DNA from 4 places in the Paenibacillus cisolokensis genome. Region 1 is predicted to be linked to each of the others. Evidence: riboswitches for the same ligand, from Rfam matches in the RefSeq annotation. Region 1 holds a riboswitch; each other region holds the start of a gene.
The links. A riboswitch is a leader RNA that binds a small molecule or an ion and turns the genes downstream of it on or off. The one in region 1 is predicted to bind cyclic di-AMP.

Region 1 (3,281 bases):
GCCCAGATGACGGTCGGCACGAGCGCCGCGGCGAAGGTGCTGCGCAACCATTTGCGCAGCAGTCCGATGCCGAACAGCCGGTACACCGCTTCTTCGGATATCGCCGCCGCCCAGGCGAGCAGCGGATACAGCCATACGATGCGGAGGTTATAGGGCGATTGCGCAGGGTCGCTCGTCGACCATGCGCCGGTCGAACGTTCCAGCGCGAACAGAATGACCGTCTGCGCGCCGAGCAGGATCAGGGCGAACAGATAGGACATCTTCATGCTCTGCCACACATGGGCGCCGAAGCCGGCTTCGCCGAATTTCGGCCACAGGCCGCAGCCTTGCGCCCGCCACAAGCCGTCGCCGGCAACGAGCGAGAAGTAGACGGCGAAGCCGAGCAGCACAGTCAGCACGACGGTCAGCGCCATCCCCCCCGTATAGAGAAGCTCTGCCCGCGGGTCCTCGCCGAAGCTGGCGCGCATGCCGTCCGCCATATTGAACTGGTTGACAAGATAACATGCCAGAAACAGCAGTGTCAGCACGACACCCCTTCCAAACGAGATGCGCTTCCGGTACAGGACGGCGATGACGGCAGCCACAATCGCCATGACCCCGCTGATTAGCAGGTTGCCGAACAGCGTCAACCGGGAGGCCAGCCGATCCTGCCCGGCGACGTACGCCTGGTAACGTTCGGGAACCTCGAACACCGCTTTATATTTCGTGACGACCGGCTGGCCTTCGTCCGACGTTCCGATTCCGATCACAAGACGCAGCCGCGCCTCGCCGATCCGGTAGCCTTGGGGCTCCAATACCGCTTCTCCCGCCCGGTTGACGTACCCCTCCCGCAGTTCTTCGGCCCGGAAGCCCCGCGTTTCGGCGAAAGCTCTCGCCATGTCCAATGTCTTCGATTCCTCGAGTGCTGCCGTTTCCTCTGCCAGCGAATCGTTGAACAGCCGCCAGCCGACGATTTCGCCGGATGTCATATGTACGTGGACGAACAGCGTTTTCTTGTCCGGCAGGCGCAGCGTCGCCTGATAAGTGTCGGTCGGAAAACGGGCTTCGTAATCGTGCCTGAAAGGTTCGTACAGCTTTTCTTTCATCAAGTATCCGTACATGAGCCGGTCGGACTGGTGCACGGCGTGGGCCGAAAGGGGAGCTGTGCCGAAATGCCGGGAAGCAAAATCGGAGGCTTGCCGTTCGGCCTCGCGCTTCGCGATGACCGGTTCCGTCTGATCGCGGAAGGAGGAATCCGATGTGGCGGGCAGCACCTGAAACAGGACAAACAGCAGCGCGCCCGCCGCCCCCAGCCAGGCCCAGCGCCTCCATTCCGCCTGATGCCGAATTTCGTTCATATGTCCGCCTCCTGTCGCGTTTTTTCCGAAATAAACCGCATACAAGTACTTTATCATAAGCTTCCCTAATTGTACCAACGCAATCCGCAGACAGTCGCCGCGTTGACGAGCTTTTGTTTCAAATCTATGCCGAAACAGCCCATTATGCCGGCGCCATTTCGGTTTTTGTATCAAAAACGGCTGCAATTTCGGAATGGAGCGATTTGTAACGGTAACGGGAAAGCGATTATAATCGGATTCGAGCTCCTGCCGCGGAGCGATAAACCGAATAGAACAGCCGAATTTCCAAGTGAAAACGGGGGAACCATACGTATTGTTGCCGCTGACGCGCCGCTCGTATCCGGGCGCCGGCTCAGCCGCAACTTGGGGTGAATTTCGAGACGTTTGCCGTCATTCGAATAGGGCCGCCTGTCCGGCCCGAACCCGACAGCTAACCTCGCAGGCTGACGGACTAGGACTCATCGCTGACAGCATTGGGTTTCCAGTGCTTTTTTTGTTGCACAAAAAAGCCGGAACGGGCTGCAGCGGTGGAAAGGAGCGTTTATATGGGCAAACAACGAATGAGCTTGTGGAACGGGTCGCCTCCCCGCGTCCTCGTATGCGGCTTTGCGCTGATCATTCTGCTCGGGACCGTTCTGCTGTCGCTGCCGATCGCTGTCGAGGGGGAGCAGCGGCTGCGTCTGATCGACGCGTTTTTTACGGCCACTTCCGCAACATGCGTAACCGGGCTCGTCGTCGTCGATACCGGCACGTTCTTTACGCCATTCGGGCAGATCGTCATATTGGGTTTGATTCAAATCGGCGGACTCGGTTTCATGACGATGGCAACGCTTTTCGCGCTCATTCTGCGCAAGCGGATATCGTTCCGCGAACGGCTCATCTTGCAGGAAGCGATGAACCAGGCGACGACGGAAGGCATCGTGCGGCTTATCCGGAAAGTCGTGCTTTATACGGTTACGATCGAACTGGCGGGGGCGGTCTTGTTCACGATCCGTTTTCTGTTCGAGATGCCGCCCGGCCAAGCCGCATATTACGGCGTTTTCCACGCTGTGTCGCTGTTCAACAATGCCGGCTTCGACCTGATGGGCGGATTCAACAGCCTGACGTCCTACGCGGCGGACCCGGCGGTCAATATCGTTTCGATGCTGCTCATTATCCTTGGCGGGGCGGGCTTTGCCGTTCTGGCGGATGTGATGGAATACCGCCGGAGCAAGCGGTTGTCGCTGCATTCCAAAGTTGTGCTGACGACGACGGGATTGCTTATCGCGGTCGGCGCCGCGGTCATTTTCCTGTTCGAGTTTACGAATCCGAATACGCTCGGGCAGCTTGGCTGGGGCGGCAAAGCGCTGGCTTCGTTCTTCCAGTCGGTCACCCCCCGGACGGCCGGAGCCAACACGCTGCCGATCGGAGAACTGAGACAGGCGACGCTATTTTTTATCATTATTCTGATGTTTATCGGCGCATCGCCCGGATCGACCGGGGGCGGCATCAAGACGACGACGTTCGCGACGCTGGTGTATGCCGTTATCGCCATGATTCGCGGACGCGAAGACATCGTTATCTTTCGTTATCGGCTGGGCCAGGAACGGGTCTTTAAGGCGCTTGCCATTACGATGCTGTCGCTCGCGCTCGTCATCGGCGTCACGATGATTTTGACGGCAACGGAAGACCAGCCGTTTCTCGCCATTTTATTCGAAGCGACGTCGGCGTTCGGAACGGTCGGATTGTCCGTCGGGCTGACGCCCGAGCTGACCGACATCGGGAAAGCGATCATCTCGCTTACGATGTTCGCCGGACGTCTCGGGCCGCTGACGCTCGCTTACGCGCTCGGAACGCGCACCGACAAGGAACCGTTCCGGCATCCGGAAGGGAAAATTACGATCGGATAGGAGAATGGACGTTACGATGAAAATGAATCAATTCGTCATTATCGGACTGGGGCGC
Region 2 (3,281 bases), on a different contig from region 1:
TTGTCGTGCTCGCGGTGCGGCGGGAAAGACGAAGCCCGATACGAATCGGAAGGGAGAGGAAAACGATGAGAAATTCGGAATTATCATCGCTATATCAAGAACTGGACGCTATCGATGAGGAATTGCTCGCACTGTTGTCGAGGCGGGCAAGCGTCGCGGTGAAGCTGGGAGAACTCCGGCAGGAGCGGGGCTTGCCGAAGTTCGATCCCGCCATGGAACAGGAGACGCTCGAGAAGCTGATTCCGCGCAATCCGGGCCCACTTGGACAGGCGGCGGTCCGCCGTCTGTTCCATCACATTTTCACGGCCAGCTTCGACCCGCAAGCTGCGGATAACCGGAAACGATTGCTCGTCAGCCGCCAGACGCAAGAAGCGGATACAATCATCCGCGTGCGCGGCGCCGCGATCGGCGGGGGAACATCCACGCTCGTTGCCGGGCCGTGCGCGGTAGAAAGTTACGAGCAGCTAAGAGAAACAGCCGCCGCCCTGAAGGAAGCGGGCGTCCGTATTATGCGGGGCGGCGCCTTCAAGCCGCGGACGTCGCCTTACGACTTTCAGGGGCTCGGCCTCGAAGGGCTAAAGCTGCTTCGCGAAGTCGCCGATGAATTCGGACTGGCCGCCATTAGCGAAATCGTCACGCCCCATGATATCGAAACGGCCGCCCGCTATGTCGATATCATCCAGATCGGAGCCCGCAACATGCAAAACTTCGAGCTGCTCAAGGCGGCCGGCGACGTCCGCACGCCTGTACTGCTGAAGCGGGGGCTGGCGGCGACGCTGGAGGAATTTTTGCTGGCGGCCGAATATATCGTCTCGCGGGGCAATACGCAGGTTATGCTGATCGAACGGGGCATTCGCACATACGAGAAATGGACGCGCAATACGCTCGATATTTCGGCGGTCCCGATTTTGAAGCAGGAAAGCCATCTGCCTGTGCTCGTCGACGTCACGCATTCGACCGGCCGCAAAGACATTATGCTGCCTTGCGCCAAGGCGGCGCTGGCGGCGGGGGCGGACGGCATTATGGTGGAGGTTCATCCGAATCCGCAGGCGGCGCTTTCCGACGCCGGCCAGCAATTCGATATTCCCGAATTTCGCCGTTTCCATGAACGGCTGCTTGCGTCCGGGCTATTCCGGGTTCCCCGTAACGGCATCGGTACGTTAAATCCGGCTTAAACAGATGAATACAACAAACAAGCGGCCCCCGGGCATACGCACCCGCGGACCGCTTGTACCGCATTTATCGTCTTGTACCGCATTTATCGTTACGAGAGCTTGACTCCGATCATTTTCGAATATTGCGCTTTCGTCGTTACCCGGCGCGCGGTAACATAGCGCTTGGCATAGTAGGAGCTGGACAACTTGGTAATCGTGACGCCCTTGCTGCTTGAAGAATGCGCGAATTTGCCGTTGCCCACGTAAACGCCGGCATGGGAAACGCCTTTGCCGCTTGTGTTGAAGAACACGAGATCTCCCACCCGGAGATCGCTCTTGTCTACTTTCGTGCCTACTTTCGCCTGCTCTCTGGACGTTCGGGGCAGCTTGATGTCGTACTGCTTGAAAATGTGCAAAATAAATCCCGAACAATCGAAGCCTTTCGTGGTCGTGCCGCCGTACAGATAAGGAGTGCCCACGACTTCATCGACGGCGCTCAGCAGTTTGGGCGCGCCGGCAGAAGCTGCGCCTGCACTGGAAGCAAACAAAATCACCGCACCTACAATCGACAATAAAACCTTTTTCAAAAACGAGTCTCCCTTCAATTGCCTACGAGGTTAGCTGTGGGTTCGGTTGAAGGTTCCCTGGAATCCGCAGCTGACTGTCAGCCGGATTCGTTCACCCCAAGCGGAAACGGCTCGCCCGGCATTGCCGGCGCCGCACCGTTTTCGCTTCATCATATCAACGCGGTAAACTATGCTTGTATGACGAAATGGGTCCCCCGTTTTTCGCTCGCGAAAATTCGGCATGCTGTTATATGTTTATAGATAAGCTATGTTACAAATTCGATTCGATTCGCCAAAAACCTCCTCTTGCAACATTAGAATCCTTTCATCTTTTCCTTTCAATCCTTCATCTTTCTCATCTAATCCTCCATATTTCTCATCTAATCCTCCATATTTCTCTTCCAATCCTTCAACTTTCTCTTCCTGCCCTTTCATCTTCCTTTCCAACCCGGATGCAAAAAAAGAAGACGCGCTTGACGGAATTAAATCCGTACCGCGCGCCTTCTTCCCGACGATCGGGATCTTCCCGCCGCTTATTCTTCGTTAAAGTAGACCGTTTTGCCGGTGCGGGCCGATTCGTAAATCGCCTCCAAAATTTCCGTTACGACAAGTGCCTGCTCGGGCTTCACAACCGGCTCCTTGTCGTTCAAAATCGCGTCAATCCACGTCGCGCATTCCAGATCGATGTCGCGTTGCGGGCCGCTTCCCTCATAGAATGCGACGCCGCCCGCCTTTAGGTCGATTTCTTTGACGAACAGCCGGCTGTTCTGCTCGCCGTTGATGCGCAGGCCGCCTTTCATGTCGGCTCCGCCTTCGGTACCGCACAGCGTACATTTCGCCTCGTCGACGTCCAGCGTATTGAGCGCCCAGCTCGATTCCAGCACGATCGTCGCGCCATTCGCCATTTTGATGAAGCCCATGGCCGAATCTTCGACGGTAAACTTGTCCGGATCCCAAGGCCCCCAGGCGTTGGCGGCGTTTTTCTTGCTGCCGAGCTTGTGGAAGACGGAGCCTGTCACCGACACCGGCTTGTAATTGTCCATCATCCACAGCGTCAAATCGAGCGCGTGCGTGCCGATATCGATAAGCGGACCGCCGCCCTGCTTCTCTTCATCGAGAAAAACGCCCCAGGTCGGGACGGCGCGGCGCCGGATCGCATGAGCGCGGGCGTAATAAATTTCGCCGAGCTCGCCCGAATCGCATACGCTCTTCAAATACTGGCTGTCGGAGCGGAACCGGTTGTTGTAGCCGATCGTCAGCTTCTTGCCGGTGCGGCGCGCCGCCTCGACCATCGCGCGGCCTTCCGCAGCCGTCTTGGCCATCGGCTTCTCGCACATGACATGCTTGCCCGACTCCAGGGCGTCGATCGTAATATAGGAGTGCGAGTCGTTGGGCGTGCATACGTGGACGACATCGATGCTTTCGTCCTTCAGAAGCTCCTTGTAGTCCGTATACGTTTTGGCGCCCTCGGCGCCGTATTTGGCCGCCGCCTCCAGCGCGCGCTCCTCGACGATATCACAAAACGCGACCATTTCCACATGCTTGTTCTTGCTCAGAGCCG
Region 3 (3,281 bases), on a different contig from region 1:
CAAGCTGCAGCGAAACGATGCCGGCGCGAATCGTCTCGTACACCTGGTCGCCCAGCGATTTGCGGACGGGGCGCTGCGGCAGCGGCGTAAGCTTCAGCACGAATCTGTCACCTCCTGCGCGATGTATTTTGCCAGCCAGCCTCTTCTTTTTAAGCGCTTCAAGCACTTGCATTCTTGTATACAAGAATATCATACCGCAAAAACGAACGTCGCTCAAGAATTGGCTGCCTTTCGGTTTCGAAAACGTTTGGCATTCCGGCCGCCCGTTATATGACCGAAAAATAAAAACTCCCCCGGATTTCCGATCCGAAGGAGCCTCTCATCGATTATAAGCAAAGCATTATGGCGGCGATAAATTTATCGGCGTGCATACCATTGACGCGATGCGGAACCTCTTTTGAACGTTTTGAGCGGCATATCGGGCAATTCGTTCACGGAGACGACACGATCCGTTTTTTTAATCGGTTTGCGCCAATACTTTTCGTTGCCGGGCAAATCGTCGAACCATGCCGCGTCATCGGGACAGTCCAAAACCATGAAACGGCCGTAACGGTTATCCCGCGATTGATGATACTTCAAATAAGCCTTTCCTCCTTCGATAGCCAATATTTCGATTTTCCCCGATGTATGACTCATCGACAGACGCACCCGTTTGCCGAGTCCGGAGGTTCTCGCTTTCGCCTTCTCTACGATGCTGTATACCTCGGCCAGAGGGAGAACAAAATCGCGGTTTCCGGCAACAGGCCGGTTCACGAAAAAGTAATAGGGCGTTACGCCGGCCCAGGACAATCGATCCAGCAGCTCTCCCAGCACCTCGGGATCGTCGTTGATCCCTTTCAGGATCGGCGTCTGATTGACGACGACTGCGCCTGCGTCGTGCAAGGCGGCAAAAGCCCGGACCGCTTCCTCGGTTATTTCGCGCGGATGGTTGACATGCGTCATGACATACACTCTTTTGTCCGAACTCGACACTTCCCGGATCGTCGCGAGCAGCGCTTCGTCCTCGTAGATCCGCATCGGATTGAACACGGGAATTTTGGAGCCGAGCCGTATGATTTTCACATGATCGATATCGCGCAGCCGCAACAATATCGACCGCAGCTTCGGCGTTCCCAGAATCAGGCTGTCTCCCCCGGTCAACAGGACATTGTTGATTTCCGGATGGGCGGAAATATAGGCGAGGCCCGGTTCGACGTCGGTGACGGCCTCCTTCACGTCGTTGCGGAACAGCCGTTTGCGGAAGCAGTACCGGCAGTAAGCGCCGCATACTTCGGATACGATGAGCAGCGCGGTCGTTTTGTACTTGTGCTGACACCCCGGGACGACATAGTTGGTGTCCTCGTCTGACGCATCCCAGCGGCCGTATTCCAGCAGTTCCCCTTCATTCGGAATGACAAGTTTGCGAATCGGATCGTGAGGATCGTTCCAGTCGATCAGACCCAGATAGTAATCGTTGACCCGAAAAACAAATTTGTCCGTAATGCGCTTCAGTTTCGCTCTTTCTTCCGCCGGGATGTTCGTCAATTTATCGATGTCGGTAATATACTTCGGTTGAGCCATCGTTCGTTCTCCCTCCTCTTGTTTCATTTGAATGAAAAAAGACCCTTACACAGCATGTGTGTACGGGTCTCCTCAAACAAAAAGACCCTGTAAAGGGTCAAATACGCACCAATACATTATTCGACCCATCCAAAGCTGACGAGGTTAGCTGACGGGCTCGGGATAGATGGTTCCCTACGGCCGCATGAAGCGGCACGATTCGCCCCGGAAGACTTGGTTCCCCCGCTTTCCGGTCCATAACCGGAAATTAAGCTTATTACTTATAATATTTGAATAATTCAGAATTGTCAAACTCAAATCAGTTGCGAATCCGTTCGCTTGTATCGCCGTAATAGAGAGTATAGAATGTTAGTAGTTAGATTTGCACCGCCGAATGACAGCCAAGAACACGCCCTGTTGCGGGGCGAAAACGGATTCATGGATACGTAGATCCGGACAGTTTTAACAAAGAGGTGACAGCATTGGAGGACCTGAAGCAAGCGTACGCTACTCTCGGCCTGCCTGAAAACGCGACCAAGGAAGAAGTGGAGAAACGCTACTACCTGCTCATGCGGCAGGCGCGCGCCCAAGGAGCCCGCCGCGACCATGAAGAGGCCGGCGGCAACGCCGTCGATTTCGAAGCAGTTAACCGGGCTTACAAGTTCATTATCGAATATGACGAACGGAAAGCGCAGGAGCAATTCAAACAATCTCAATATGGAAAATATAAAAAGATGGCCGGCACGGCGGAAAAATTGGACCATTTCTTCCATTACTACAAGTTCCACCTGCTCGGGGCTTTGGTCGCCGTCATTCTGATCGGATTTGCGGTCAACAGCTACCTGGAGCGGCAGGCGCAAAAAGCGGAAGAAGCGAAGAAGCCGCCGATCGACGTATCGGTCATGTTTCACGGGGATTTTTACTTGAACAATCAGAATCAGGATACGGAGGAACTGGAAGCGGCCCTGCTCTCCTTCTTTCCGGAATGGAAGCGGATCGGCGCGCAGATTACCTACGATCCGTCCGATCCGAAAAACGAGTTCGACATCGCCGCGACGCAGAAGGCGGTTGTCATGCTGATGACGGAAAAAAGCGACGTTTATATTCTCGACCGGAACAGTTTCACCAAGCTGGCGAGGCAGCAGCTGTTCCAGCCTTTGGACGAAGCCTACGAGCAAACGTTGAAACCGCTGCTCCCTTCGGAAGCGGCGGCGCTCAAAACGCGCTCCTCGGAAGACACCACCGATCATATTTACGGCATCGATATTAGCGGCAGTCCGCTCGTCAAAAGTATACCGGTCGTCTCCAAAGAGATGATAGCCGCCATTCGCGCCGACGCCAAGCATCCGGACAAGGCGCTGCTCTTTATTCAGCGCATGCTGGAAGGTGCGAAGCCGGAAGGTACGAAGCCAGAAGGTACGAAGCCAGAAGGTACGAAGCCAGAAGGTACGTCGTCATAATTGAATTTCCACAGGGGCTGTCTCAAAAGGTCTTGAATGACCTAGGGATCGCCCCTTCTTTTTTTGTCTTATAGCGGTCTGTCTTGTCCGCCACCGGACATTGAGGCGGAAGAGTGGCCGCCGCGACAATGTTGCTGTTGGGCCGCTCCAGCGGGCCGCGATGTCACCGGTGGTAGCCCAAGATGGCTATGCCAGCGGGCTGATGTTACCGGCGATAGCCAAGGATAGCTATGCCAGCGGGCCGCGATGTCACCGGTGGTAGCCTAAGATGGCTATGCCAGC
Region 4 (3,281 bases), on a different contig from region 1:
TCGGTATGGTGCTGTTCAAGGAGTCGAAGGATTGGCGCAAGGTGCTGTTTATCGCCATGATTATAGGAGGCGTCATCGGGCTCAGGATGGTAGGAGCCGATTAAGCTGATCGACGAGAAGGGGCGACTTTGCCCGCATTGCATAAAGAGAGCAGCGTCCCGCCGGCATCCGGCGGGACGCTTGAATGAGGCGATGGCGGAGGCGTACATTATTTCAACTGCGCTTCGAACTCTTCAATCAGCGATTTGGCCTGTTCCGCCGATTTCTTCGGAACATGGAGCTGCATCAGTTGCTGCCCTTCGCCGGAAATCCGGGTTTTGATGCCGCTTTCTTTCAGGTGAGCCTGCAGGCTGTACAGCTTCTCGGTCCTTGCGCCTGTCTCGGTGCGAATGGATACCCAACCTCCGCTTGTTCTGGCGATAAGCCAGACGATCAGGCCGATGACGACAACGGCTACAATAATCCACAATACGAGCATGCGAACCCTACACCACCTTGAACAGAATGGATAACGGACTGTTTTTGCTCTCGCCACATTCTATTCGGCTTGCCCCGGAAAACATGACAGGAAAGTTACCGGTCAGCTCGTTCGACTCTCCTAAAGCATCGTGAAAATAAAGAACGTTTTGGCGCTATGCGCGTCCCGGGATCGAAACTGCGCCCTGGCATTCGCGGGAAGTGACGGTTATCGATCCTTCCGGCAACCGGATTATATTTTACGAGCGGTTGGAAAAGGCAGGTTAATGCTTGTTTGTCACGTTTGCTGTCGTTTCGGCATATAATGGATTATGCGGTTGGTGTCCGCCGATTTGATATTTTCGATGAAATCGGTTATAATCAGGGGCACCCTTACTTTTCTGAATTTTCATACAACTGCATATGCTGAATTCCCTGAACAGGGAAACGGGGGAACCATCGAATCCGTCCGCGTCGCCGCGGCGGTTTCCCGGGGTGAATCCTTCCTGCGCGCAGCGCGGAAGGTAGGGCACTCTCAAGCCCGAATCCGACAGCTAACCTCGTAAGCCGATTGAGAGAACCGCGATCGCGCTTAGTAGCGACCGGCTCATTTGCCGATTGACGATAAGCCCGTGCGCAGAGTTTCTCTGCCTCGGGTTTTTTGTCGTCGTACGGACAAGGGGGATATCGTGCCGAATGCCGAACAGAAGGAGGAGTTGAAGATGCTGGACAGACTGAGCGCCAGAATCGAAGAGTTGTACCGTCGCTGCATACGGGAACGGTCGGGCTTTGTGCCGGAAGGCGTCGACGCCCGTATTATCCGCAATCATCTAGTCATCATTGCCGATCACAGACCTGCCGCGAGCAGGGCGCTGGCCGTCGGCGAGACGGCAACTTCATGCTCGCGGCGGGACGGGACGGTGCGCTATCCGTTCCAGCTCCGGCTGAAAGAGCAGCTTGAGGAACTGACCGGATGCACCGTAACATCCATCCAATCGGATATCGCCATCGATACGGGCGGCATGATGGAGCTGGTGCATTTTGACCGCGATCTGGAAAGCGCGCTGATCAGCGATTGAGAACCGGCGGCTGCCTCAGTGGATCGCGCTTTTCTGGAAGTTGCCGCCCATAACGTCGGCGACATGCTCGATAGCGATGAAGGCCTTGCTGTCGATATCCTGCACGATCGCTTTCAGCTTGGCCACTTCGAGGCGGGTAACGACGCAATAGATCATTTGCGTATCTTCTTTGCTGTATCCCCCTCTTGCTTGTATGAATGTGGTGCTGCGGCCGAGGCGGTCGATGATCGCCTGAGAAATTTCCTCGTATTCGCTTGAAATTATGGTAACCGACTTGGACTCGTTCAATCCTTCGACGACGATATCGATCAATTTGAACGCGATATAGTAAGTAAAGATCGAATACATCGCCGAATCCCATCCGAACACGAACCCGGCAATAATGAAAATAACGACGTTAATGATCATGATCAGCTGACCGACCGGCATCCGGGTTTTCTTGGCCATCAGAATCGCCACGATTTCGGCTCCGTCGAGCGAACCGCCGAACCGGATCGTCAATCCGACGCCGACGCCGAGAATGACCCCGCCGAACAAGACGGCCAGCAGATGATCCTCGGTGAACGGCTCCGTATGGTGAAGCAGCACGGTCGTCAGCGACATGATGCCGATGCCGTACAACGTGGAGAATGCGAACGTCCGCCCGATTTGCTTGAAACCGAGGAGCAAAAACGGCAGGTTGATAAAGAACAAATATACGCCCAGCGGCAGGTCCGTCAGCTTGGACAAGATGATCGATACCCCGGCGATGCCCCCGTCAATAATATGATTCGGAACGAGGAACAACTCCAGCGCTACCGCCATCAAGACTGCGCCGAGCGTTATGAACACGAATTTTAAAACATAATCGGTAAAGGTTAATTTCTTGTGCGTTCTGGCCATCCGATTTCCTCCTTCTTTCTTGATTTCCGGTCATGCGACCCCGTTACATACAATCGTGCAGGTTCGCTTTGCTTCTTTGCCGACTATCTGGCTTACTGATCCTGTCCTTTGTCAAAATAGAGAAACGCTTTGTCAAGAAGCTGCGCCAACCGTCTGCTATCCTCCTCTCCTAAAAATTCGACAAGCCCTTCGAGCGAATGGAGAAGCTTGCGTTTCGCTTTATTCGCAATCTGCATGCCTTCCTTCGTCAACCGAATGCGGACAACCCTTCTGTCGGCCGGGTCGGATGAGCGTTCGATGAGACGCTTGCTTTCGAGCTCCTTCAGCAGCTGGGTAACGGTCGGCGAAGTGACCCGCAGCATATGGCTGATCTCGGATACTTTCAACCCGGGTCCTCCATGCTCTGCCCCTTCGCCGATCGCCAGAATCAGCATAATTTCGCTGGGCTTGAAGCCGGGGAGCGAACGGTGCCACTGCGTGCGGTTAAATTGCGTCAACGACTGCAGCAGCTGCTTCACGATTTTGTTGCCGATTTTGCTGTCGCTCATATGTACCCCCCCTTTATTTCGGTGCTAAAACATTTCCGAACCAATTTATTAGGCAACCTAATTATAAAAAGGAGAGACAGCGCTTGTCAAGGAAGGGATCCGATCGATACAATGGATAGAAAATGGCATGCGGAGGATTTGACGTGATTTTAATCGGCTTGACAGGATGGGGGGATCATCCGACGCTGTACCCCGACAAGGAATCGGCGCGGCACAAGCTTGCGGCGTACAGCCGCGTTTTCCGGACGGTGGAGGTGGACAGCTCGTTCTATGCGGTGCAGCCGGTTCGCAATATGGAGAAGTGGACGGCCGAGAC

Region 2: linked by a shared signal. The riboswitch ahead of ABEV74_RS21855 (C40 family peptidase) and the one ahead of ABEV74_RS17565 (TrkH family potassium uptake protein) in region 1 are both predicted to bind cyclic di-AMP.
Region 3: linked by a shared signal. The riboswitch ahead of ABEV74_RS04515 (KamA family radical SAM protein) and the one ahead of ABEV74_RS17565 (TrkH family potassium uptake protein) in region 1 are both predicted to bind cyclic di-AMP.
Region 4: linked by a shared signal. The riboswitch ahead of ABEV74_RS13280 (Na-translocating system protein MpsC family protein) and the one ahead of ABEV74_RS17565 (TrkH family potassium uptake protein) in region 1 are both predicted to bind cyclic di-AMP.

The regions. Positions count from the first base shown of each region.
Region 1 is NZ_JBCNFP010000105.1:31,676-34,956, forward strand. It holds gene ABEV74_RS17560 (CPBP family intramembrane glutamic endopeptidase) at 1-1,337, opposite strand, end outside; cyclic di-AMP (ydaO/yuaA leader) riboswitch at 1,603-1,797, shown strand; gene ABEV74_RS17565 (TrkH family potassium uptake protein) at 1,883-3,226, shown strand; gene ABEV74_RS17570 (potassium channel family protein) at 3,243-3,281, shown strand, end outside.
Region 2 is NZ_JBCNFP010000159.1:6,086-9,366, forward strand. It holds gene ABEV74_RS21850 (bifunctional 3-deoxy-7-phosphoheptulonate synthase/chorismate mutase) at 66-1,175, shown strand; gene ABEV74_RS21855 (C40 family peptidase) at 1,265-1,741, opposite strand; cyclic di-AMP (ydaO/yuaA leader) riboswitch at 1,745-1,972, opposite strand; gene ABEV74_RS21860 (hypothetical protein) at 1,976-2,155, opposite strand; gene ABEV74_RS21865 (Gfo/Idh/MocA family protein) at 2,254-3,281, opposite strand, start outside.
Region 3 is NZ_JBCNFP010000023.1:52,771-56,051, forward strand. It holds gene ABEV74_RS04510 (GntR family transcriptional regulator) at 1-100, opposite strand, end outside; gene ABEV74_RS04515 (KamA family radical SAM protein) at 358-1,560, opposite strand; cyclic di-AMP (ydaO/yuaA leader) riboswitch at 1,678-1,824, opposite strand; gene ABEV74_RS04520 (J domain-containing protein) at 2,022-2,999, shown strand.
Region 4 is NZ_JBCNFP010000075.1:60,006-63,286, forward strand. It holds gene ABEV74_RS13265 (DMT family transporter) at 1-104, shown strand, start outside; gene ABEV74_RS13270 (putative signal transducing protein) at 209-478, opposite strand; partial or broken gene ABEV74_RS13275 (glyoxalase superfamily protein) at 640-744, shown strand; cyclic di-AMP (ydaO/yuaA leader) riboswitch at 871-1,039, shown strand; gene ABEV74_RS13280 (Na-translocating system protein MpsC family protein) at 1,179-1,535, shown strand; gene ABEV74_RS13285 (YitT family protein) at 1,551-2,417, opposite strand; gene ABEV74_RS13290 (MarR family winged helix-turn-helix transcriptional regulator) at 2,510-2,965, opposite strand; gene ABEV74_RS13295 (DUF72 domain-containing protein) at 3,109-3,281, shown strand, end outside.